3 regions of the Novosphingobium decolorationis genome follow, and region 3 is predicted to be linked to each of the others. Evidence: riboswitches for the same ligand, from Rfam matches in the RefSeq annotation. Region 3 holds a riboswitch; each other region holds the start of a gene.
What was found. Region 3 has a riboswitch for cobalamin ahead of HT578_RS14950 (cobaltochelatase subunit CobN). Riboswitches for the same ligand answer to the same signal wherever they lie in the genome.
Positions count from the first base shown of each region.

Region 1: linked by a shared signal. The riboswitch ahead of HT578_RS19565 (TonB-dependent receptor plug domain-containing protein) and the one ahead of HT578_RS14950 (cobaltochelatase subunit CobN) in region 3 are both predicted to bind cobalamin.
Region 2: linked by a shared signal. The riboswitch ahead of HT578_RS04845 (hypothetical protein) and the one ahead of HT578_RS14950 (cobaltochelatase subunit CobN) in region 3 are both predicted to bind cobalamin.

Region 1 is NZ_CP054856.1:4,209,162-4,216,013, reverse strand. It holds gene HT578_RS19580 (ABC transporter ATP-binding protein) at 1-128, opposite strand, end outside; gene HT578_RS19575 (FecCD family ABC transporter permease) at 125-1,096, opposite strand; gene HT578_RS19570 (ABC transporter substrate-binding protein) at 1,093-2,064, opposite strand; gene HT578_RS19565 (TonB-dependent receptor plug domain-containing protein) at 2,061-3,941, opposite strand; cobalamin riboswitch at 4,052-4,253, opposite strand; gene HT578_RS19560 (cell wall hydrolase) at 4,517-5,668, shown strand; gene HT578_RS19555 (hypothetical protein) at 5,795-6,169, shown strand; gene mdh (malate dehydrogenase) at 6,626-6,852, shown strand, end outside.
Region 2 is NZ_CP054856.1:1,062,247-1,069,098, forward strand. It holds gene cobT (nicotinate-nucleotide--dimethylbenzimidazole phosphoribosyltransferase) at 1-430, opposite strand, end outside; gene HT578_RS04835 (DUF1636 domain-containing protein) at 427-846, opposite strand; gene HT578_RS04840 (TonB-dependent receptor plug domain-containing protein) at 846-2,777, opposite strand; cobalamin riboswitch at 3,001-3,188, opposite strand; cobalamin riboswitch at 3,251-3,456, shown strand; gene HT578_RS04845 (hypothetical protein) at 3,685-4,269, shown strand; gene cobO (cob(I)yrinic acid a,c-diamide adenosyltransferase) at 4,266-4,901, shown strand; gene HT578_RS04855 (cobyrinic acid a,c-diamide synthase CobB) at 4,898-6,277, shown strand; gene HT578_RS04860 (LuxR C-terminal-related transcriptional regulator) at 6,293-6,852, opposite strand, start outside.
Region 3 is NZ_CP054856.1:3,211,235-3,218,086, forward strand. It holds gene HT578_RS14940 (response regulator transcription factor) at 1-390, opposite strand, end outside; gene HT578_RS14945 (glycosyl transferase) at 607-1,860, shown strand; cobalamin riboswitch at 2,008-2,199, shown strand; gene HT578_RS14950 (cobaltochelatase subunit CobN) at 2,303-6,442, shown strand; gene HT578_RS14955 (MotA/TolQ/ExbB proton channel family protein) at 6,439-6,852, shown strand, end outside.

The sequences.
Region 1 (6,852 bases), 1.0 Mb from region 3:
CAGGACAGCAGCGTCGACTTGCCCGCCCCATTGGGGCCACAGATCGCGGTGACCATGCCGCGACGGCACTGGATCGAAACGTTGCGCAAGCGCTCGCCCACGCACAGGTTTTCCGTCGCCAGGCTCACCAGCTCAGCCCCTTGCGCATGCGCAGCAGCAGGACAAGGAAAAAGGGCGTTCCCAGAAGGCTGAGCGCGATGCCCAGACGCAGCTCTCCGCTGGCGAGCGGGAGGATACGGCACAGACAATCGGCGACCAACAGCAGCAGAGCCCCGGCAATCGCGCTCGGCACCAGCAGCGAACTCGGCCGCCGGTCGGTCAAGGGGCGCACGAGGTGCGGCACCATGAGCCCGACGAAGCCGATGATCCCGGCGACCGCCACCCCTGAACCGATGATGAGGCCAACCCCGGCAATGATCTGCAACTGCAGGATCAGCGGATCGACACCGAGCGAACGGGCCGCCACCTCGCCCAGCGTGAGGGCATCAAGGCTGCGCCGCGCGGCGTAGATCGCCGCGGCACCGGCCAGGGTACAGGGCACCGCAATCCAGACCTCGCGCCAGGACCGGTCGGCCAGCGCCCCCATCATCCAGGTGACGATCTCGGTCATCGCGAAGGGCGAAGGCGAAAGACTGATGGCCAGGCTCATCAGGGCCCCGGCAAGGCTGGAGACCATGAGGCCCGCCAGCGTGAACAGGGCCACCCCGCCGCCGCGCCCGGCAATGAGGGCGAGCAGCAGCATCGCGCCCGAAGCTCCCAGCAGAGCAAAGACCGGGAGCAACCAGGGCGAGGCCGCGTAGCCGGTCCAGAAACTGAGCACCGCGCCCAGCGCCGCGCCCGGCGCAATGCCGAAAAGCCCGGGATCGGCGAGCGGGTTGCGCAGGTACGCCTGCATCGCCGCCCCTGTCAGGCCAAGCCCCGCGCCCAGCGTCACGGCCAGGACCGCGCGCGGCAGACGCAGGTGCATCAGGATGAGCGAGGCGTTGTGCGTCTCGGGCGAAAGTGGGTTGATCCACACGCGCCCGGCAAGAAGCGAGAGCGGCACAACAAGGGCAAGCCCGAGGAGCAACAACAGGTTGAGGCGAAACTGGGTCATGTGTCCTTCTGCACAAAGCCCCTTGCGTGCCCCGCGTCCTCTGCGCCTTCGCGCGTGTCCCCGTGACGGCCAAGCCAGGCGCGGCGCGCGCGGCCCAGCCGGTCGAGCAGGCGGGGCACGGTCGGTCCGCCACACCAGATCAGCGAGCGCGAGAGCGGGATGCGCAGCGTGTTCTTCATATCGGCCAGAACCGGATGATGGAGCATGCGGTCCTCCTCGGCCAGCGGATTGCCGACCGCGAATATAACGCGCGGCGGATCGGCAAGCACCTGTTCAAGAGGCAGAAACTCAGCCTGCCCAAGCCCGCGTGCACCCGCGCTGTTGACGAAGCCGGAATGTTCAAGAAGGTCCACCACCAGGGTGTCGTTGCCTGCGACCAGCCCCGCCGATTCCCAGACCAGCGAGGGAACCGGGGTCCAGTCCGCCGGCGCGGCGTTGCGCCTGAGCGCGTCGTCAATCCGCGCGACAAGCCGTTCGCCTGCCGCCTTGTCCCCGCTCAACTCGGCCAGCATGCGCACCTGCTCACGTGCGCCCTCCACGTCCGAGACGATGGGTTCAAGGACAACGCGGATGCCCAGATCGCGCAAGGCGTTGGCGGTCGGCGGGGCGAGGAAGCTCCCTGCCACAACGACATCGGGTGCGAGCGCGGCAACCTCTTCGACCGAGCCCGAGACCCCGCGGTAGCGCGCGGCAGCCTCCAGCCCCATCGAGGTGCTGGAGGGATCGTGGCTGTAACCGGAAATCGCGAGCAGCTGGCCGGGCGCGGTGACCTCGGCCAGGATGGCATCGGTGCAGGGGTTGAGCGAGACGATGCTCGGCCGCTTCCCCCCCGAGGACGCCCCTTCCCCCTGCTCCTGCGGACGCGCGGGCGCGCCGCTGCACGCGCTCAGCAGCAGCGAGCCAAGGAGCGCCCAGCCTGCGCGCGCCGCAGCGGCACGCCAGGAAGCAGGAGGAATGGTACAGGTCACATCTTCACGCGCACACCCGCATAGGCCGAGCGGCCCGGCGTGCCGTAGGTGCGCACCACTTCGTAGTGCTCGTCAAAGAGGTTCTCCATGCGCGCGAAGACCTCGACGTTCTGCGTGACCGCGAAGGACCCGCGCAGGTTCACGACCGTGTTGCCTTCGACCCACTGGGCGTTGTCCAAATCATCCCAGCGCCCGCCTCCAACACGCAGTTCAGCGCCAAGGCGAAGCCCGCCGAACTCGTTCACGTCCCAGCGCTTATCGAGACTTACGGTCATGTTGTTCTTCGCACGCCGCGCAAGGCGATACCCCGTGGTCCCGTTCTTTGCATCAAGATAGGTGTACGCAAGGTTCAGGTCGAAACCTTGCCAGTCATGGACCTGCATGGCCACTTCCAAACCCTTCGCTCGCGCGCGGGAGATATTGAAATAGGCCCCTTCCCAGGTATAGAAATCAATTGTCCTGTATTCGATCTGGTTCTTGGCCTTGCGATCAAAGTAGTTCACGGACAGCACACCGTGGCCTTCCGCGAAGGGCTGTTCGATACCCACGTCCCAGCTCTTCGACGTTTCCGGGTCGAGCTGCTGAGAACCGATATTAGTGAATAGCTGGTAGAGCGACGGCGCCTTGAAGCCCTCGCCATAGCTGGCCCGGATCACAGGCCCTTCGTCACCCGCAAAGGCATAGACGCCATTCGCGGCAAAAGTCGTGCGGTCCCCGAACTGCGAATTGTCATCGTAGCGCAGGCCACCATTGAGCGTGAGGCCGGTGACCGGGCGCAGCGTCAGATTGGCAAAAAGGCTGTCGATGCTCATCGAGTCGTTCGAAGCTGAGACTACCCCGCTATAAGTAAACGCGCCATTGAAGTTCTGCTTCTCCGTCTCCGCACCGACCAGAACGCTGACAAACGTAATCGGTGTAAATTCGAGCTGCCCCTCGAAGCGCTCTGTTTTGCCGTTGGTCTCGTTCGTGCCATTTTCCCTTGCGTCCGAGATGCGGCGCGTGTCGACCACGCCATAACCCACGCGCGCGTGCAGGCGGTCATCGAGCCCGGCGTAGCGGATGTTGGCATAGCCCGTCAGATCGCGCTTGAACCCGACATTGAGCGCGTCGGCTCCGGTATTGTCGTAGTCGTAGTTGGCGCGGGTCCAGAAGGTGCCGCCGTCGATGGAGAGGCCCTCGGTCAGTTCCACCTGCGCGCGGGCATTCAGGCTCTTGCTTTCAAAGCCGTCCTTCTCGGTGGCGCCGCGATCCTCGTTGAAGGCGGAATAGCCATCGCCCTTGAGCCAGTTGCCGCCCACCGTCAGGCCGACCGGGCCGACCAGGCCCGCTGCCGAGGCCGAGACCTGGCGGCGATCACGCCAGCCATATTCAGCGCTCGCGCGGCCGTGCCACTCTTCCTCGGGACGCTGGGTGACAAGGTTGATGACACCGCCGATGGCCCGGCTGCCGTAGAGCACGCCCGAGGACCCGCGCACCACCTCGACCCGGTCGAACTGGGCGATGGTGAGCGCACCGAAGTCAAAACCGCCGCCCACGTCGCCCGGATCGTTGACGCGCACGCCGTCGATCAGGACCAGGCTCTGCGCGTTGTCGGCGCCGCGGATGAACACGCTGGAAGGCTGGCCGAAGCCGCCCGAATTGGTGACCTGCAGGCCCGGCAGGCGCGACAGCACTTCGCTGGCGGTGGTCGCCTGGGTGCGCTCGATGTCCTCGCGCGTCACCACGCTGACCGACTGGCCGACCTGGCTGAGCGGGACCTCGGTGCGCGTCGCGGCGACCACGATCGTCTCGTCGAGCGGTCCGGCCTCGGCGGCCTGCGCACAGACAGGTGCGAGGACCACGCCCAATGCGGCGCCCACGAAATAACGGCTCTTCATGTCATACCCCTTCCGGAACCCCCTGAACGTGTGGCCGTTCATGGCGGAAGGATCGCGCCGGTCCCGAAGTGGCGCCCCATACCGCTGCCCTCCGGTCCCCTCGCCCGGTTTGCAAACGACGACCCCGGGCAGGTCTCCTGGCTTTCCGGATCGATGCATCCCCGTCCGGCCTTCCCGATTGCTCAGTGGCGCGAATGGAGGGGATGCTCCCCGGTCACAGTTGCGGGGGCAGCGCCGGAGTTGCAACCGGCTTCCCTCTTAGGCCTGCCCCCGCGTCAACGCGGGCAGGCAACCCGTGGCGTGCGCGCGGCCTTTAGGTGCGCCATGGGGAAATTGCAACTCAAAGACCTCTCGCCCTGCAATCCTTGCGCGGAACCATCTTGGCAGCTTGCAGAGGCTTTCTTAAAGCCTTTCCCCTAATCTGACGAACCTCGATCCATGTACCGAGGTGGGACGCGCCTCACAGGCGTGACCGCGACCCACGATGCGTATTGTATAGAGAGTGCCGCCAACGCTCGCCCCCCTGCCCGATATGGGGAGGGGGCAGGCGAACCAAGGATCCGGAACGAAACCCCATGTCGCGCGTGCCTGCCCTGCCCGATTTACGCGATGGCCGCCCTGCCGACTTCCAGGGGCGCTTTGCCCGCAAGCGCCGGGCCCGCCGGTTCACCACCCGCACCGCCGCACCGCGCCGCGCCTATACCAGGCGGATCGGAACCGTACTCTCGTTGGCCGCCCTGACCGCCTTTGCCATGCCCGGCACCTGGGAGCGCTTCCGCATCGCCAACGCCGCCACCCAGCACCACACGCCCGATCCGATGCCGTTCGAGCAGGCGGGGGCCAGCTTCCCGGGCTCGGCGTTCTACTATCTCGAAGCGGACAAGGCCGTCCAGGGTGATGGCCTGGCGGGCACGATTGTCGGGCACGCCATCGGCCAGAACCCTACGGCACAGCCCCTCCACGTCCTCGACCTGCCCTTCACCAGTTCGCCGACCGACCGCTCCCGCGCGCTGCAATGCCTGACCAGCGCGATCTACTACGAAGCCGCGAGCGAGCCCGACGCCGGACAGCGCGCCGTCGCCCAGGTCGTCCTCAACCGCCTCGCGCACCCCAGTTATCCCGACACCGTGTGCGGCGTTGTCTACGAAGGCTCCGAGCTCGCCACGGGCTGCCAGTTCTCCTTCACCTGCGATGGCTCCCTGTCCCGTCGTCCGGCGACCTACTTCTGGAACCGCGCCGAAACGGTGGCGAGGGGCGCGCTGTCGGGCGATGTCTATGCCCCCGCCGGTCTCGCGACCCATTACCATACGCTTCAAGTGGCGCCGTACTGGGCCTCCAGCCTCCAGCCCCTGACGACCATTGGCGCCCACCGGTTCTACAGCTTCAAGGGCGCCGCCGGCCGTGCGGCCACGTTCCGCTACTTCTATACGGGTATGGAACCGGCAAGCGAACGCCGCAGAACCGCGGCCGATGCCCTGACGCCCACCACCGAAACCCAAAGCGATCCGACCGTGATCCAGCAAGCCTACGAGGACCTCGCGAGGGCGCTCATCCCGCCACCTGCGGTCGGCACATCGGGGAGCGCCCCCCTGTCCGCGACGGCTTTCCCGTCTGAGCCGGCGGCCGATGGACTTCCCGCAGGCGCCCGCGTGCGCCCCGAATATCGCAACTCGGGGCGCTGGATCGAACACGACCGCAGCACTCCGAGGCCTCCCGAGGCGCCGTAAACCATTTGGAAACCATAGCCCCACACAAAGACTTAGCGCCTTGAGTGATAGGGATTCTCTAACGGACCCGCTCTTACGGAGCAGAGGAACCGGACTCTGGAGAAACGGAAAGGCCTCGACCACAAAATGGCAATACGCTTCGCAGCTGCGAAAGGACGAGCCATCCCCTTCCTCGAACGCATGCAGTGCGTCTCGGCCCCGCTCGACAGCACCAACGACAACGCCGACCGCAAATGCCGCTCAGGCTCGATCGACGTCTCGATCGTCTCGCGCGAGTTCGACCGGACTCCCGCGCCCGCGAACGACGAGACCCTTCTGGCCGAAGCGCTTCAGCACTTCGCCCGGCACGGCCTGTCCGCGGCCGAGCATGCCCGCCACAACGCCCAGGCCGCGCGCCTCGTGGGCGATACGCGCTCGTGCACCTGGTGGATCTCGATCTGCCGCCAGCTCGACCGCCGCATGGCCGAACAGTTTGAAAGCCACCTCGCCACCGGCTTCTGAAGCCTTCCGGCAAACCGCCCTTCCGAAGCCCCTTTGCCCTACGGCCGAGGGGCTTTTTCGTGCCCCCGCCCCGGAGACGCAAAGCAACAGACCGACGCCACGGGGCGACTCGGACCATCCATCTTGCGAGCATCGCACAAGCCCTGCACACTTGCGCAACGAACTTGGCCTAATCCGGACCGCCGGGGCCATCCGGCCAGGCCTACGCCGCCCGCCCGGCATACGGAAACCCGCCGAAATACGTTCCCAAAACCGCAGCAACACGCCTTAATGCAATTGCGAACTATTATCATAAAAACCTCCGAATTCGGCGGTTCTTGCGCCCTTTCCCGGTTGCAATGTCCCCCCGAGAGGACTAGGGCCGCGATTGCAAGTACCCGGTGCCTGCCTTTCGCGGGATGAAGCAGGCTCCCTTTTCGTCCGTCAATCCCGCCTTGGGAAGGACAAGCACGCATCATGGCACGTAAGAAGATTGCCCTCATCGGCGCCGGCAACATCGGCGGCACCCTCGCGCACCTCGCGGCGCAGAAGGAACTGGGCGACGTCGTCCTGTTCGACATCGCCGAAGGCATTCCGCAGGGCAAGGCACTCGACCTGTCGCAGTGCGGTCCGGTTGAGGGCTTCGACGCCCAGATCACCGGCACCAACGACTACGCCGACATCGCAGGCGCCGACGTCATCAT
Region 2 (6,852 bases), 2.1 Mb from region 3:
GCGCAGCCAGGCAGTCCGCCTCGTCCATGGCCGGTTCGCAGGCGATATCGCCGGTCGGACGATCAAGATCGAGCGCGACGATGGAAAGATCAGCCCCGCACGCCGCCGCAAGTGCGTTGATCGCCGCCCCGCCACCCGCGAAATTGGCGACCATCTGTGCGGTCACTTCGACCGGAAAGGCGCTGACCCCGCGCGCGGCAACGCCGTGATTTCCCGCGAAGACCAACGCCTGAACCACGTCCAGCCGTGGGCGCTCGGCCCCTTGCCATCCGGCCATGAAGACCGCGATCTCCTCCAACCGCCCCAGCGATCCGGACGGCTTGGTCAGTTGGGCCTGCCGGGCGCGCGCGGCCGCGATGGCCCCGGCATCGGGCCCGGGCATCGCCGCAAGCGCATCGAGAAAGGCGGCGCGGTTCTCGAACAGGGTCATGTGCACAGGTATCCTTCGGGCGGAGTGCGGGTGATGAAGTGGCCCTTCACGCCGTCCGGCCAATGGGCGTAGCGCACCACGCCCTCCTCGCTCTCGGCATGGGCCGCCGCATAAGTCAGGATCGCGCGGGCGGCCTCGGCATCGGCCGAGAAGTCGCCCAGCACGTAGCCGACCTTGCCGGGCGCGCGGATGTGGATGGTGCAGAACCGCTTGCAGGCGAAGAGGCAAGGCATGTCCTGCACTTCGACCCCTGCGAAGGCCTCCTCAGCCGCCTTCACCTCGCGCAGGGCCGCGGCGAGGCGCGCGCCGCCGCGCAGCCCCTCACCGTCCTCGCGCGCTTCGGCGGTGTGACGACAGGTGGAGCAGACCACCACCTGCGTCGTGCCCGCCCCACTTTCCTCCAGCGCGCGCAGCATCAGAACCGACTCCGGATACCGGCGTAGACCGTGCGGCCCAGCATCCCGTAACCGCTCGCGGTTTCATAGCGTGTGTTCCCGACATTCTCGACGCGGGCCTGGAAGGTAAGCCCGGGCATCACCTCCATCTGCGCGCGCAGATCGACCAGCCAGTAATCGTCAAGCACGGTCGAACTGCTGGCGCTGGTGAAGGTCTTGCCCGAATAGCGCGCGGCGACACTGGCCCGAACCCCCGCAACGTCCACACCGCCCTCGACGTTGGCGGTATGGCGCGGTACGCGGGCGAGTTGGCGCCCATACGTCGAAGCCTCGGGCGTGCGGTCCTCGGCATTGGTCCAGGTGTAGTTGCCATCGGCGAAGAAGACGCCGAGGCGCGCCGTCGCGGCCAGCTCCAGTCCCTTCGCGTGCGCCTTGTCGACATTGGCATAGTAGCCAAAGCGCGTGGTGTCGGTGCCCGGAATGTAGCAGACCTCGGGCTGGTCGGCGCCGCTCGGGCAATAGGCAAAGTTGATGAGGTTGGTCGTGCGCCGCTCAAACCAGGTGGCCGAGGCGCGCAGGATCTCGCCCAGCCCCTGCTCGATCCCGACTTCCCAGCCCTTGGCCTGCTCGGGCTCGAGATCAGCGACGCCATAGGCCGAGAACATCTGGTAGAGCGAAGGCGCCTTGTAGCCTTCGGAATAGTTCGCGCGCACCACGGTCACGCCGTCGTTGGGCGAGTAGGCCGCGCCCGCGCTCGCCACGGTGTTGCCCCCAAAGCGCGACTGGTGGTCGTAGCGCACGCCGCCATCGAGCGTGAGCCCCTCGAGCGGGGTCACGCGCAACTGGCCGTAGAGACTGTCGGTATCGACCGCGTGGCGCGTCAGCTCATAGGGCACAAGGCTGTTTCCGGGCGAAGCGGTGGTCATGCGCTGCTCTTCGCGCTCGGCGCCGAAGAGCAGCTGCACGGCTTCGTTCAGCGTGAAGGTGCCCTGGTATTCAAAGCGGCGCAGGCGGCCATGCGCGTCGAAGGTGATCTGGCGGATGTCACGCTCAGGATCGAAGTTCTCGCGATCCGAGGTCGTCTGCGTGACCGCAAGCCGGTTGACGAGGCGCCCATCGAACAGGCCGAAGTTGAGCCCGGCATATCCCGACCATTCCTGCGTCGTGCCGAACGCATACGTATCGCCCGAAGACCCGTCGAACTCCGAACGCGCATCCGACCAGTAGCCGCGCAGGTCCAGCGACACGTCAGTGGCCAGCTTGAAGCGGGCCGACCCGCTCGCCGAGGTGCGGCGATAGCCGTCATCCTCGGTCCCGCTTGAACGGGCCGAGATGCCGTCGGTGCGGAAGGTGGAGCCCGCCACGCGCCAGTCGACAAGGTCGCTCGTGCCGCCCACGCCCGCGCGGGCCGACACGGTCTGGTTGGAGCCCGCCTCGGCGGCAAAGCTGCCTTCGAGCGGCTGGGACGCCTGCCGCGTGGTCACATTGACGACACCACCGATGGCGTTGCTGCCCCACAGGATCGACTGCGGCCCACGGAGGATCTCGATGCGCTCGGCATCGTCGAGGAACAGGTTGGAGACGTTGACGCCGCCCGCCGTCGAGGAGGGATCGGACAGGCGCATGCCGTCAATCACCATGACCGTGGTGCCATCATCCGCGCCGCGGATGCGCAGGCTGGTGCTGGTGCCGTACCCCCCGTTGCGCGAGATCGAGACACCGGGCGTGCGCAGCAGGATGTCGGTGACGGAGAAAGTCTGCGCGTCCTCGATAGCCTCCTCATCAAGCACGGTGACACTGGAGGAAACCCGCTCGGCGGCGACCGGGGTGCGCAAGGCGCTGACGTAGATCGTACCCGGAGGAGCTTCCTCTGCATGGGCGAAGGAAGGTGCGAGGACGGACAGCGGGAAAACGAGGGCCGAAACTCCGGCCAGATAGGAAAACTTCAACACGGGCGGGACAATTCCCTTCATGCAAACAACGGTTTGCCCGCCGCTTGCGCTCCGTTGTGGCAAGGAACCGCCGTATCGCAGATCTTCTGCTTTCGAGAAGAGCGCACGACCCGACGCCCCCTGCCCGGATCGCATCCGGCAAGGCGGTGGCTGTCGCTACGCGAGGGATGACCTTGACCAGTGACGGCGCGGCCCTCGAACACCCGGTGCACCCTGCCCGGATGAAGAACGACGGCGTCAGGCAGGTCTCCTGGCTCGCGGGTCAGGGCGCTCCGACCGCCTTCTCAGGACGCATGTCCCAATGGCAGATTGGCCGGATGGCTCGCCGCTTACAGTTGCAGGGGCAGCCCGGGTCTTGCACCCGGTTCCCTTTTGATCCCCTTGCGGGGAACCTGTCGCTTGGGCCCGCGAACTATAGGTCCGTTGCCCGCTGCGCAAGTGCAATATACTTGCGGGAAAGACGATGGTCGCCTAATCGTGGGGGCGCAACGGGTGCCCGAGAGGGCTTAATCGGGAAGTCCGGAAAGGTCGCCAGGAGGCGATCTGGGCCGGCACTGCTCCCGCAACTGTGACCGGGGAGCGCATCGCCACATGCCATTGGGAGGGATCTCCCGAGAAGGCGGCGAAGACGCGCTGTGAACCGGGAAGTCAGGAAACCGGCCCGATGCCGTCGTTTTTTCGCGCGGGCGGGATGAACCGGGCGGACGAGGGCCTCGCGATCTGCGGGGATACCCCTTGGCGGACGACATTCGTGTGTCGCCTCGAAGGGAGCCTGAAATTCATGCCGTACTGCTGAACTTTTTTTCGTTTTCCAGCCAAGGCCCGTTTTGTCGGCTTCCTCTGGCCGTGTCCTTGCATGGGCGCGCGCCAGCGCACCTTTCCCCTTTTCTGCAAGGAGATACCCCGCATGCACCGCTCCCCTGCCCTTTCCTCGACCCGCTTCCAGTGGACGATCTTCGCCATCCTCGCCGCTGTCATGCTGCTCACCCGCTCGCATGCGCTGACGCACATGGAGCATGTGCCCAGCACCGCGGTCGCCAGCTTCTTCGTCCTGGGCTACTTCGTGCGCCGTGCGGCGGGCTTTGCCGGCCTGTTCGGCCTTGCCTACGCGATCGACGTCGTCTCGATGTCGGTGCTGGGGGTCTCGGACTTCTGCTACACGCCCGCCTACGCCATGCTGGTCCCCGCCTACGCGGCGATGTGGATGTCCGGACGCTTTGCCGCCAACCTGCCCGAGCGCCTTTCCTCGCTTCCCACCATGGCGCTCCTCGTCGGCGGCGCAACGGTCGTCGCGCACCTTTGCTCGAGCGGCGGCTTCTACTTCCTGGGCGGACGCTATCCCGACCCGACGCTGGCCGAATTCGCGCCCCGCTTCGCACGCTACTTCCCGCGCGCCCTGGTCGCCTCGCTGACCTGGAGCGGTATTGCCGCAGCCCTCTGGGCGCTCACCCTGAGCGCACGCCCCGACCTGCGCCGCGAGGCCGCGCGGTGAGCGAGGCTTCCAGCCAACCCGAAACCGCCACGCTGAGCGAGGAGGAGCGCCGCCACAAGGTGCGCACCGCCAAGCACAAGAAGGTGGTCGACGCGCGGATCGCGGCGGCCAGGATCGACAAGGGCCTGGTGCTCGTCCTGACCGGCAACGGCAAGGGCAAGAGCTCCAGCGCCTTCGGCATGGTCGCACGTACGCTCGGCTATGGCCGCAAGGCCGCGGTGTTCCAGTTCATCAAGGGCAAGGAAGACGTGGGCGAACGCGCTTTTCTCTCGCGCCAGGACGGCGTGACCTGGGAGAATTGCGGCGAGGGCTTCACCTGGGAAACCCAGAACCGTGCGCGCGACATCGCCGCCGCACGGGCGGGCTGGGAGAAGGCCAGGGCCGCCCTCTCCGATCCCGACATCTCCCTGGTGGTGCTGGATGAACTGACCTACCTCGTCACGTATCGCTACCTCGAACTGGATGAGATCCTGCCCGCAATCCGGGGCCGCCCCGCCATGCAGCACGTGGTCATCACTGGCCGCGCGGCGCACGAGGAACTGGTCGAACTGGCCGACACGGTCAGCGCCATCCGCGACGAAAAGCACGCCTTTCGCGCGGGCGTGCGTGCGCAGGTCGGGATCGACCTGTGAGCCCCTGCGGCCCCGCAACCGAAAGTGCGCAGTGCCCTGCCCTGCTCGTCTCCGCCCCAGCCTCGGGCCAGGGCAAGACGCTGGTGACCGCCGCCCTCGCCCGCCGCCACCGGCGTGCTGGGCGGCGCGTGCGCGTCTTCAAGTGCGGGCCGGATTTCCTCGACCCGATGATCCTTGAACGGGCGAGCGGGGCTCCGGTCCACCAGCTCGACCTGTTCATGGTCGGCGAGGAGGAATGCCGACGCCTGCTCCATGAGGCGGCACAGGACGCGGACGTTATCCTGGTGGAAGGGGTCATGGGCCTTTTCGACGGAGACCCCAGCGCCGCCGACCTCGCCGCACGGTTCGGCCTGCCGGTTCTCGCCGTGCTCGACGGCTCGGCGATGGCGCAGACCTTCGGCGCACTGGTGCTGGGGCTCGCCCGCTATCGCAGCGACACGCGCCTCCTGGGCGTCCTGGCCAACCGGGTGGGCAGTGCGCGTCACGGCGAAATGCTGGAAGAAAGCCTGCCCGAAGGCATCGCCTGGCTGGGCGCCCTCGCCCGCGATCCCGACCTGGCCTTTCCCGAGCGCCACCTGGGCCTTCTCCAGGCCGACGAGATTGCCGATCTCGACGCACGCCTTGACCGGGCCGCGGCCAGCCTCCCGGATGGCGCCGACTGGCTGCCCGAAGCCGTCACCTTTTCCGCCCCGGCCAGACGCCCAGTCCCCGCGCGCTCCTTGGAGGGGCACACGATCGCCGTCGCCCGCGATGCCGCATTCGGCTTCATCTACCCCGCCAACATCGCCTGTCTCGAAGCGCTTGGCGCACGGATTGTCTATTTCTCGCCACTGGAGGACACGGCGCTTCCCGCCTGCGATGCGGTCTGGTTACCGGGAGGCTACCCCGAACTCCACGCCCAGCGCCTATCCGCCAACACGCCCCTGATCACGGACCTCCAAAGCCACCACCGCGCAGGCAAGCCCATACTTGCCGAGTGCGGGGGCATGCTCTTTTGCCTGGAGACCCTTGCCCCGCGTGAGAGCGCATCTGTTCCGATGGCCGGGCTGCTACCCGGCCACGCGGCGCTGCAGCCGCGCCTCGCCGCGCTCGGACTTCAGGAGGTCGCCCTTGAGGGTGGGAGCCTGCGCGGCCACACCTTCCATTACTCGACCATGGAAACGTCGCTGTCGCCGATCGCGCAATCGCGCTCGCCGCGCGGCCGCGCCGGTGAAGACGTGTTTGCAAGCGGTCGTCTCACCGCTACCTACATGCACCTCTACTTCGCATCCGCCCCGGATGCGACGGCGCTGCTTTTCCAGAAAAGCGCAACGCGCGCCGGTGCCGAAAGTCCTGCCGACAGCACCGGTCGCACGCCGCAACCCGCAAGGGCCTGACGGCCTTGCGCCCCTTCAGTGCGCCATGGCTACCAGCGGCGGCGTCGCATCCTCGGACGGCACCACCTCGCCGGCGTCCGCATCGGCGAAACGCCCATTGGCCAGGACGAGACCCTGGTTGACCGCCCAGATCGCGGCCTGAGTACGGTTCTGGACCATGAGCTTGCGCAGGATCGCCTTGACGTGAACCTTCACGGTCGCCTCGCTGATATCGAGACGATAGGCGATCACCTTGTTGGGGTAGCCCATCACCAGACAGTGCAGCGTATCGATCTCGCGCTCGGACAAGAGTTCGCCCAGCTCGACCTTGATCTCGGCCTCCCCCTCGATCAGCGGACGCTTGTGCGCGAGATGTTCGAGCAGCGCGGTGGGCATGACCTTCTCCCCCTGATGGACGAGACGCAGCGACCCCAATAGCGGGTCGGAAGCGATTTCCTTGAGAAGGTAGGCATCGACGCCGCGATTGAAGGCATCGACCATCTGACCAAAGTTGAAGCAGTCCACGAGCGCCGCGATGCGAAGGCCGGGAAAGCGCTCCTTCAAGGGGTGAAGATTATCGATGTCGCCTTCCAGAA
Region 3 (6,852 bases):
ATGGTGCAGAAACCCACTCTCGACAACAGGTGCCTTTCGGCGCGCCAGCACATCCACCCTTGCCAGCAATTCCGACATCGCAAAGGGCTTGGGCAGGTAATCGTCGCCACCCGCACGCAGCCCTTTGACCCGTTCATCTACATCCCCTAGCGCGCTGATCAGCAAGACGGGGGTTTCGTCGTCGGTGGCACGCAACGCGGCAAGAATCTTCATCCCATCCACGTGTGGTAGCATCCGATCAAGAACGATGACGTCATAGCTTTCGGAGCTGACCTGCATGAGCCCATGCCGGCCGTCGCGGCAGCGAGTAACGACATGCCCGCTTTGGCGAAGCCCGTTTGCGACATGCGCGGCCAGCGCATCGTCATCCTCGATCAACAATATCTGCATCCGGCCCTGCACTCCGATCCATCGCCTTGCCCGCCGTACTGCGTTTATCACAAATCGTGACGATAGAACTTGCGCTCCCGATGGTCGAGACGCGGCTGTGCGTCGGACATGGGCAAAATCAAATGTAGCGTCCATGCCCCACTCATGAGGTGGTGCAAGATGCCAAGGCATGACTGCAGCCTATCCTAATCGGCGCATAGCCCAGTGATTGCGACTGTGACTGCGACGGTGCATGTGCCGGCGATCGGCGGTTCGCATCAGTTCCTCCATTTTCTGCCAGTCGCGTTCGAGCTGGAGCAATCAAGGCAGTGCAAGGTACGGATCTTTGCACCGACGTCCGACGATGCGCACGGCATCGCGGCATTGGCCGACAAGCTGGCCATGCCGCTGCCTGAGATCGTGATCATGAAGATGCCAGGTACTCTGCAGGCTGTGCTGCCGCCTGCGGCGCAGAAAACCGCGAAACTGATGCTGGCGGCAAACCGCATCCGCGATTGCGATGCCATCCTGTGCGCAGAGCGGACGAGCACGATCCTCAAGCGACTACCCGGCCACTGTCCTCCCCTGTTCCATATTCCACATGGGGCCGGCGATCGTGCCGTGGGTTTTGAAGACCGGTTCCGTCATTTCGACAAGGTCTTTGTGGCAGGGGCTAAGGACCGTGAGCGACTGATTGCCGGAGGACGCTGCACGCCGGAAAGGTGTGTGATCGGGGGGCCTGTAAAACTGGCGGCATCGATGCGGGCCGGCTTGAGGCCTCAGCCGCTGTTTCCCGATGACAGGCCTGTCATTCTCTACAACCCGCATTTTCATCGCCGCATGGGTTCGGGCCCTATCATGGCGCGCCGACTAGTGAATGCAGTCTGCGCATCGGATCGCTACAACCTTGTGATTGCACCGCATATTCGCATGGCACGGCACTGGAGCGATGCCCGAAAGCAGGCTTGGCAGGCACTCGCCGTGAAGGACCGCGTGCTTGTCGATCTGGGGTCGGAGCGGTCGGTGGACATGACCTACACAATGGCGGCCGACCTCTACGTCGGCGATGTCAGCAGCCAGATCTACGAGTATCTGGTTCGCCCGCGGCCGTGCTTGTTCATGAACGGCCACGATGCCGCATGGCAGGGCAATCCTGATTATGCGATGTGGGACTTTGGCCCGGTGATCGAGCCCGACGATGATCTGGAGAGGGCGATCCGAAATGCGTTTGAAAGCTGGCCCGCCTATCGTGCTTTGCAGGTAAAACGTACAGAGGCCGCTTTTGACGGAATCGTACGAGATGAGGCTGGCAATGCAGGCTTTGCAGGGGCGGAGCCGTGCCAGCGCATCGCCCACATGATCACCCATTATCTAAGCAATGCGGAACCGGTGAGGGCAACCCGGGAAGGACGAACGGTGCGATCTCATTGGGTCACGCCGGGCCATGATCGGGATTACACAGCAAAGGCTGCTCCAGGCGCATCACTTTAGCGCCAGCAGTGGCCGCTTTCCCGTCTTCATCGTGTACGAGCGGGTATGTGCCCGTCTTCCGCTACCGGCTTAAGTTCCTTTTCAAGCTTCACCAAGTTTGTGCAGCGGCCTGCCCCAGGCACACTCTGGACAAGACGCGGGGCTGCCGATATCCCACGCGGCGACGGTGCCTCGGGAAACCGGGGTGAAAAGGGAAGCCGGTTCCAATCCGGCGCTGTGCCCGCAACTGTGCGCGGTGAGCCTCGCGTCAATCCACTGGATCACTTCGGATCCGGGAAGGTGACGCGGACAGGGCTAAGACCCGCAAGCCAGGAGACCTGCCGTCGCCGTCGTCCATGCACTCGACCGGGACCAGTCGCAGGCATCGGAAGGTTCCGCCGTGACGACACCGTAGTTGGCTTGCCGTGCGATCCTGTTCGGGATTGCGCGGGGGAAAAGGTGTGTGTCGTTGCGCAAGGGTCTTGTCGCCGTGCTGCTGTTGGCAGTCGGATTGTTCGCCGTCTGGATGATCGCCGGGCCGGGTCTGGGCCCGAGGCGTGTGCTGTTCGGGCTCATCTCCGCCCGCAACTCGCAGGTCGCGGCGGACGCGGCCAAGGCGCTGATCGAGGCCGATCCGGGCACGCGTATCGTCCTGCGCACGCCCGAACAGGCGCGCGCCCTGTCCGACGACGAGATGGCCGGGCTCATGCAGGACGCCGACGGGATTCTCCTGGCCGGCGTCTTCGGGGACGACGCCGCGCGGGTGGCGCGGATCGTCAAGGCGCGCGGGCTCGACGTCCCGGTGCACGGCGTGAGCGTGTCGAGCGACCTTTCGTCGGCTCTCCTTGAGCGGATGGCGCACCGGACAGGATCGCCCAAAGCGGCCCGTGCGCTCCATGCCAAGGAGGAAAGCTACTGGCAGGCCCGCGGCACCGAAAACCTTGTGAACCTGTTCGCATGGCTGTTGGGCGACGCCGCCGAACGCAGGGCCGTGCCTGCACCACGGCCAATCCCCCCGATCCGCTTTGGCGCGCGCCAGGGCGCGAAGGACGCTCCGCTGGTCGTCGTCCTCGACTACGAGACCGGCGACCAGGCGGGGGACCGCGACACCCACAAGGAACTGTGCAAGGCCGTGGTTGCCAGGCACCTTGCCTGCCAGTCGCTGTTTGCGGACTGGGGAGCGCCGACCGCCGACGCGCTTGAGCAGCTCAAGGCGCGCCATCCTGCCGCGCTCGTGACACTGGCCGATTTCGCGCTGGGCGGCTCGGAGCGCGAGCGCGCCACCGCCGCGCTCGCGAGTCTGGGCGTTCCGGTCCTCAAGGCGATCCGCAGCGACAAGATGGGTGAGAGCGAATGGCGCTCCAGCGCCGAGGGTCTCCCCTCGAAAAGTGTCTACTACCGCATCGCCATGCCCGAACTGTCGGGCGCGAGCCAGCCCGCGGTACTGGCGCTCGCGGCGGCACCCCGGATCGATCCTCTCACCGGGATCGAGATCCGCCTGAGCCGCCCCGTCGCCCCTGAAATCGACGCGGTGGCCCGGCGGCTGGAGGGCTGGGTGCGCCTGCAGAGCAAGTCCAATGCCGCCAAGCACGTGGCGATCATCTATTACAACCACCCTCCCGGACGCCATAATATCGGGGCCGACAATCTCGACGTGCCCGCCTCGCTGCTCGAGATTCTGCGCCGCATGAAGGCCGAGGGCTATACCACCGGCCCCTTGCCGAAGAGCCCCGACCTGCTCCTTCGCCAGCTGCAAGATCATGGCATCAACCTGCCCGGCGACCCAGAGGCGCTGCGCCGGATGGGCAAGACCTCCGCGCTGCACCTCTCGCTCGCGGACTACCGCCACTTCTTCCAGGCTCTGCCCGATCATATCCGTGACGAAATGGTGGGCGGTCCTCTGTCCGCGCTGGCCGTGGACGTGCGCGAAGCGATCCGGGATCAGCGACCCGAGGCGGCGAGCGAGGCCGTCGACCAGGTCCTCAAGGATCTCGACTTCGTGATCGAGGGCACCCCCGGGGAGCGTGGGCGCAAGGCCAAACGTCTCTCCACGGACTTGCGTGCCGCCTATGGCCGCTACATCGCGGGCGAGCACGATGCGCGTGAAACACAGACGCTCACCCGCGCCTTGCAGGCGCTCGCGATAGAAGGAGTGGCAGGCTGGGGCCCGGCGCCCGGCAAAGTGATGAGCGTCGACGGCGGCTTCGTGCTGCCCGCGCTCCGGTTCGGCAACGTGCTGATCGGCCCCCAGCCCCCGCGCGGTTGGGAAACCGAGGAAGCGCTGCTGCACGCCAACCGCAGCGTGCCCCCGCCCCACCAGTACCTCGCCTATTACGAAGCGCTGCGCCGCAACTTCGGGCCGGACGCGATCATTCATCTGGGACGGCACTCGACCTACGAGTTTCTGCCCGGTGCCCAGACAGGTCTCGCGCGCGAGAGCTATTCGCGGCTTGTCGCAGGCGATGTCCCGGGGCTCTATCCCTATATTGTCGATGGTGTGGGCGAAGGGCTCCAGGCCAAGCGCCGGGGGCTGGCCGTCGTCATCGATCACCTTACTCCGCCGCTGGCCGCGACGCCGCTCTATGATGACCTGCTCGGACTGCGCCAGCTGGTCGAGAGCTACGAAAGCAGCGACAGTTCCTCCGACGGCGAGATGGCACGGCACCGCGCGCTCGAACGTATCCGGGCGAGCGTGCGCAAGCTGGGCATGGACAGCGCCATCGTCGCCGAGATCCGCGAGGAACGCGGGGATGACAGCGTTGCTTTCGAGCACATCGACGCCGAGCTTCTTGTCCACGAAACCGGGCACATGCTGACCCGGATGCAGGAGGACTTCATGCCGATGGGGCTCCACGTCTTCGGACGACCCTGGAACGACACGGCCGTAGACACGATGCTCCAATCCATGGGGGACCGCGAGGCCGAAGCGGCCCTGCGCGCCTCTCCAAAGGCTGAGATGGACGCTCTTCTCGCCGGGCTCGACGGGCGTTTCGTGGTTCCCGGGCCGGGCAACGATCCGCTGCGCTCGCCGCAGAGCCTGCCAACGGGACGCAACTTCTACGGCATCGATTCCAGCCTGGTCCCCGACCGCATCGCCTGGGATGTCGGCGCCGCCATGGCGCGCAGGCCCGCTCCCGCAAAAGGCGGCCGCGCGGTCGTGCTGTGGGCCTCGGACACGGTGCGCGACGGCGGTGTAACCATGGCCTTTGGCCTGTCGCTGCTGCGCGTCGAGCCGGTCTGGAACAGCCGGGGCATCCTGACCGGACTGAAGCGGCGTCCCGCAAGCCGGAACGCCCCGCGCGAGGACGTGACATTCGTGACCTCGGGGCTCTTCCGTGACCTTTATGGAGAGCAGCTCAAGTGGCTCGACAAGGCTAGCCTGCTCGCACTCGACGCGTCCTCGCGTACGATTGCGCACTCGCACCCCGAACTCGCGGACGCGCTTGAAAGCGCGCTGGCCCCGCTCGGTGAACTGCGCGCGCCGGGACGCGAGAGCCTGGCTGCAAACCGCATCGCCGCCGCCTGGGTCAAGACCATGACCGAGGACGAGAGCGCGCCCACACCCGAGCGCGCCCGCGCTGCCACGCTGCGCGTGTTCGGTCCGGCGTCCGGGGAATACGGCGCGGGCGTCAACCGGCTGGCCGAGCGCTCGGGTTCATGGTCGGATCGCAAGGCGGTGGCCCGGGTCTACCAGGGACGGATCGGCCACGCCTACGGTGTCGGCCTCGATGGACAAAGCCACGCGCTCGCCTTTCGCCAGCGACTTGCAGGGATCACGCAGACCTTCCTTGGCCGATCGAGCAACCTCTACGGACTGGTCGATAACAACGACGCCTTCGACTATCTGGGCGGTCTCAACCTTGCGGTGGAGCAGGCCAGCGGCAAGACCCCGGATGGCTATATCATCGACGCCAGCGATCCGAAGGCGCCCGACATGGCCCCGCTCAAGGTCGCGATCCTTACCGAGCTGCGCGCACGCCAGCTCAATCCGGCCTGGATCAAGTCGCTCATCCCGCACGGCTATGCCGGTGCGCGCACGATGAACTTCGCCTTCTTCGAGAATCTGTGGGGCTGGGAAGTGACCGATCCCAATCTCGTGCCGGATGCCATCTGGGACGATGTCTACCAGACCTACGTGAAGGATCGCCACGGCGTCGGCGTCGAGAGCTTCCTCGACGAACCCGACAATCGCCCGGTCAAGGCCAACATGCTCGCGGTCATGCTGGTCGCCGCGCACAAGGGCTACTGGAAGGCCGACGACGCGACGGTGGCCGATCTCGCACACCGCTTCGTTACCACGATTGCGAAAGCCGGACTTCCCGGCAGCGGGCACACCAGTCCCGATCATCCCATGTTCGGGTGGGTGCGCACCAAGGTGTCGCCGGTTGATGCCAAGGCGCTCGACGGCGTGCTCGCAAGGGCCCGGGGCGAAACCGCGTCGACCTCACAGACATCCCCCCCACCCCAAGAGATGCACGAGGTCCGCCCGCTCGACCGGCTTGCCGAAGCCGCCACCAGCGGCCCGGGCCTCGCGCTCCTGCTTGCCGTTCTGCTTGCCTTGTTCCTCACAGGCCTTGCCTGGAGCCGGAGACTACCTCGATGACCACGTCGCTCGACCAGGCCCTGCACGCACTTGTCGGCCTCCTGCTGTGGCCGGTGATCGCCGCCTTGCTGTCTCTTGCTTTCCTCGCGGTGCTCGACGCCGGGCTGGCACTGGGAGAGCGCGTGGGGGGCGCGGCGCGCCTTGCCAGGCTTAAACACGGCACCTTGGAAAACCTCGCCCGGCGACGTATCGCGCGATCCGATCTCCTGGCCAAGATCGGCCCGACGCTGGGCTTGATGGGAACCCTGATTCCGCTCGGCCCGGGCATTGCGGCGCTAGGCCGGGGCGACTTCATGGCGCTCTCGCAAGCGGTGACGACCGCGTTCGACACGACTATCGTGGGCTTGGCCGTGGGCCTTGTCGGCTATCTGACCGGGCGCCTGCGCCGCCACGGCTTTGACCTTCTGCTG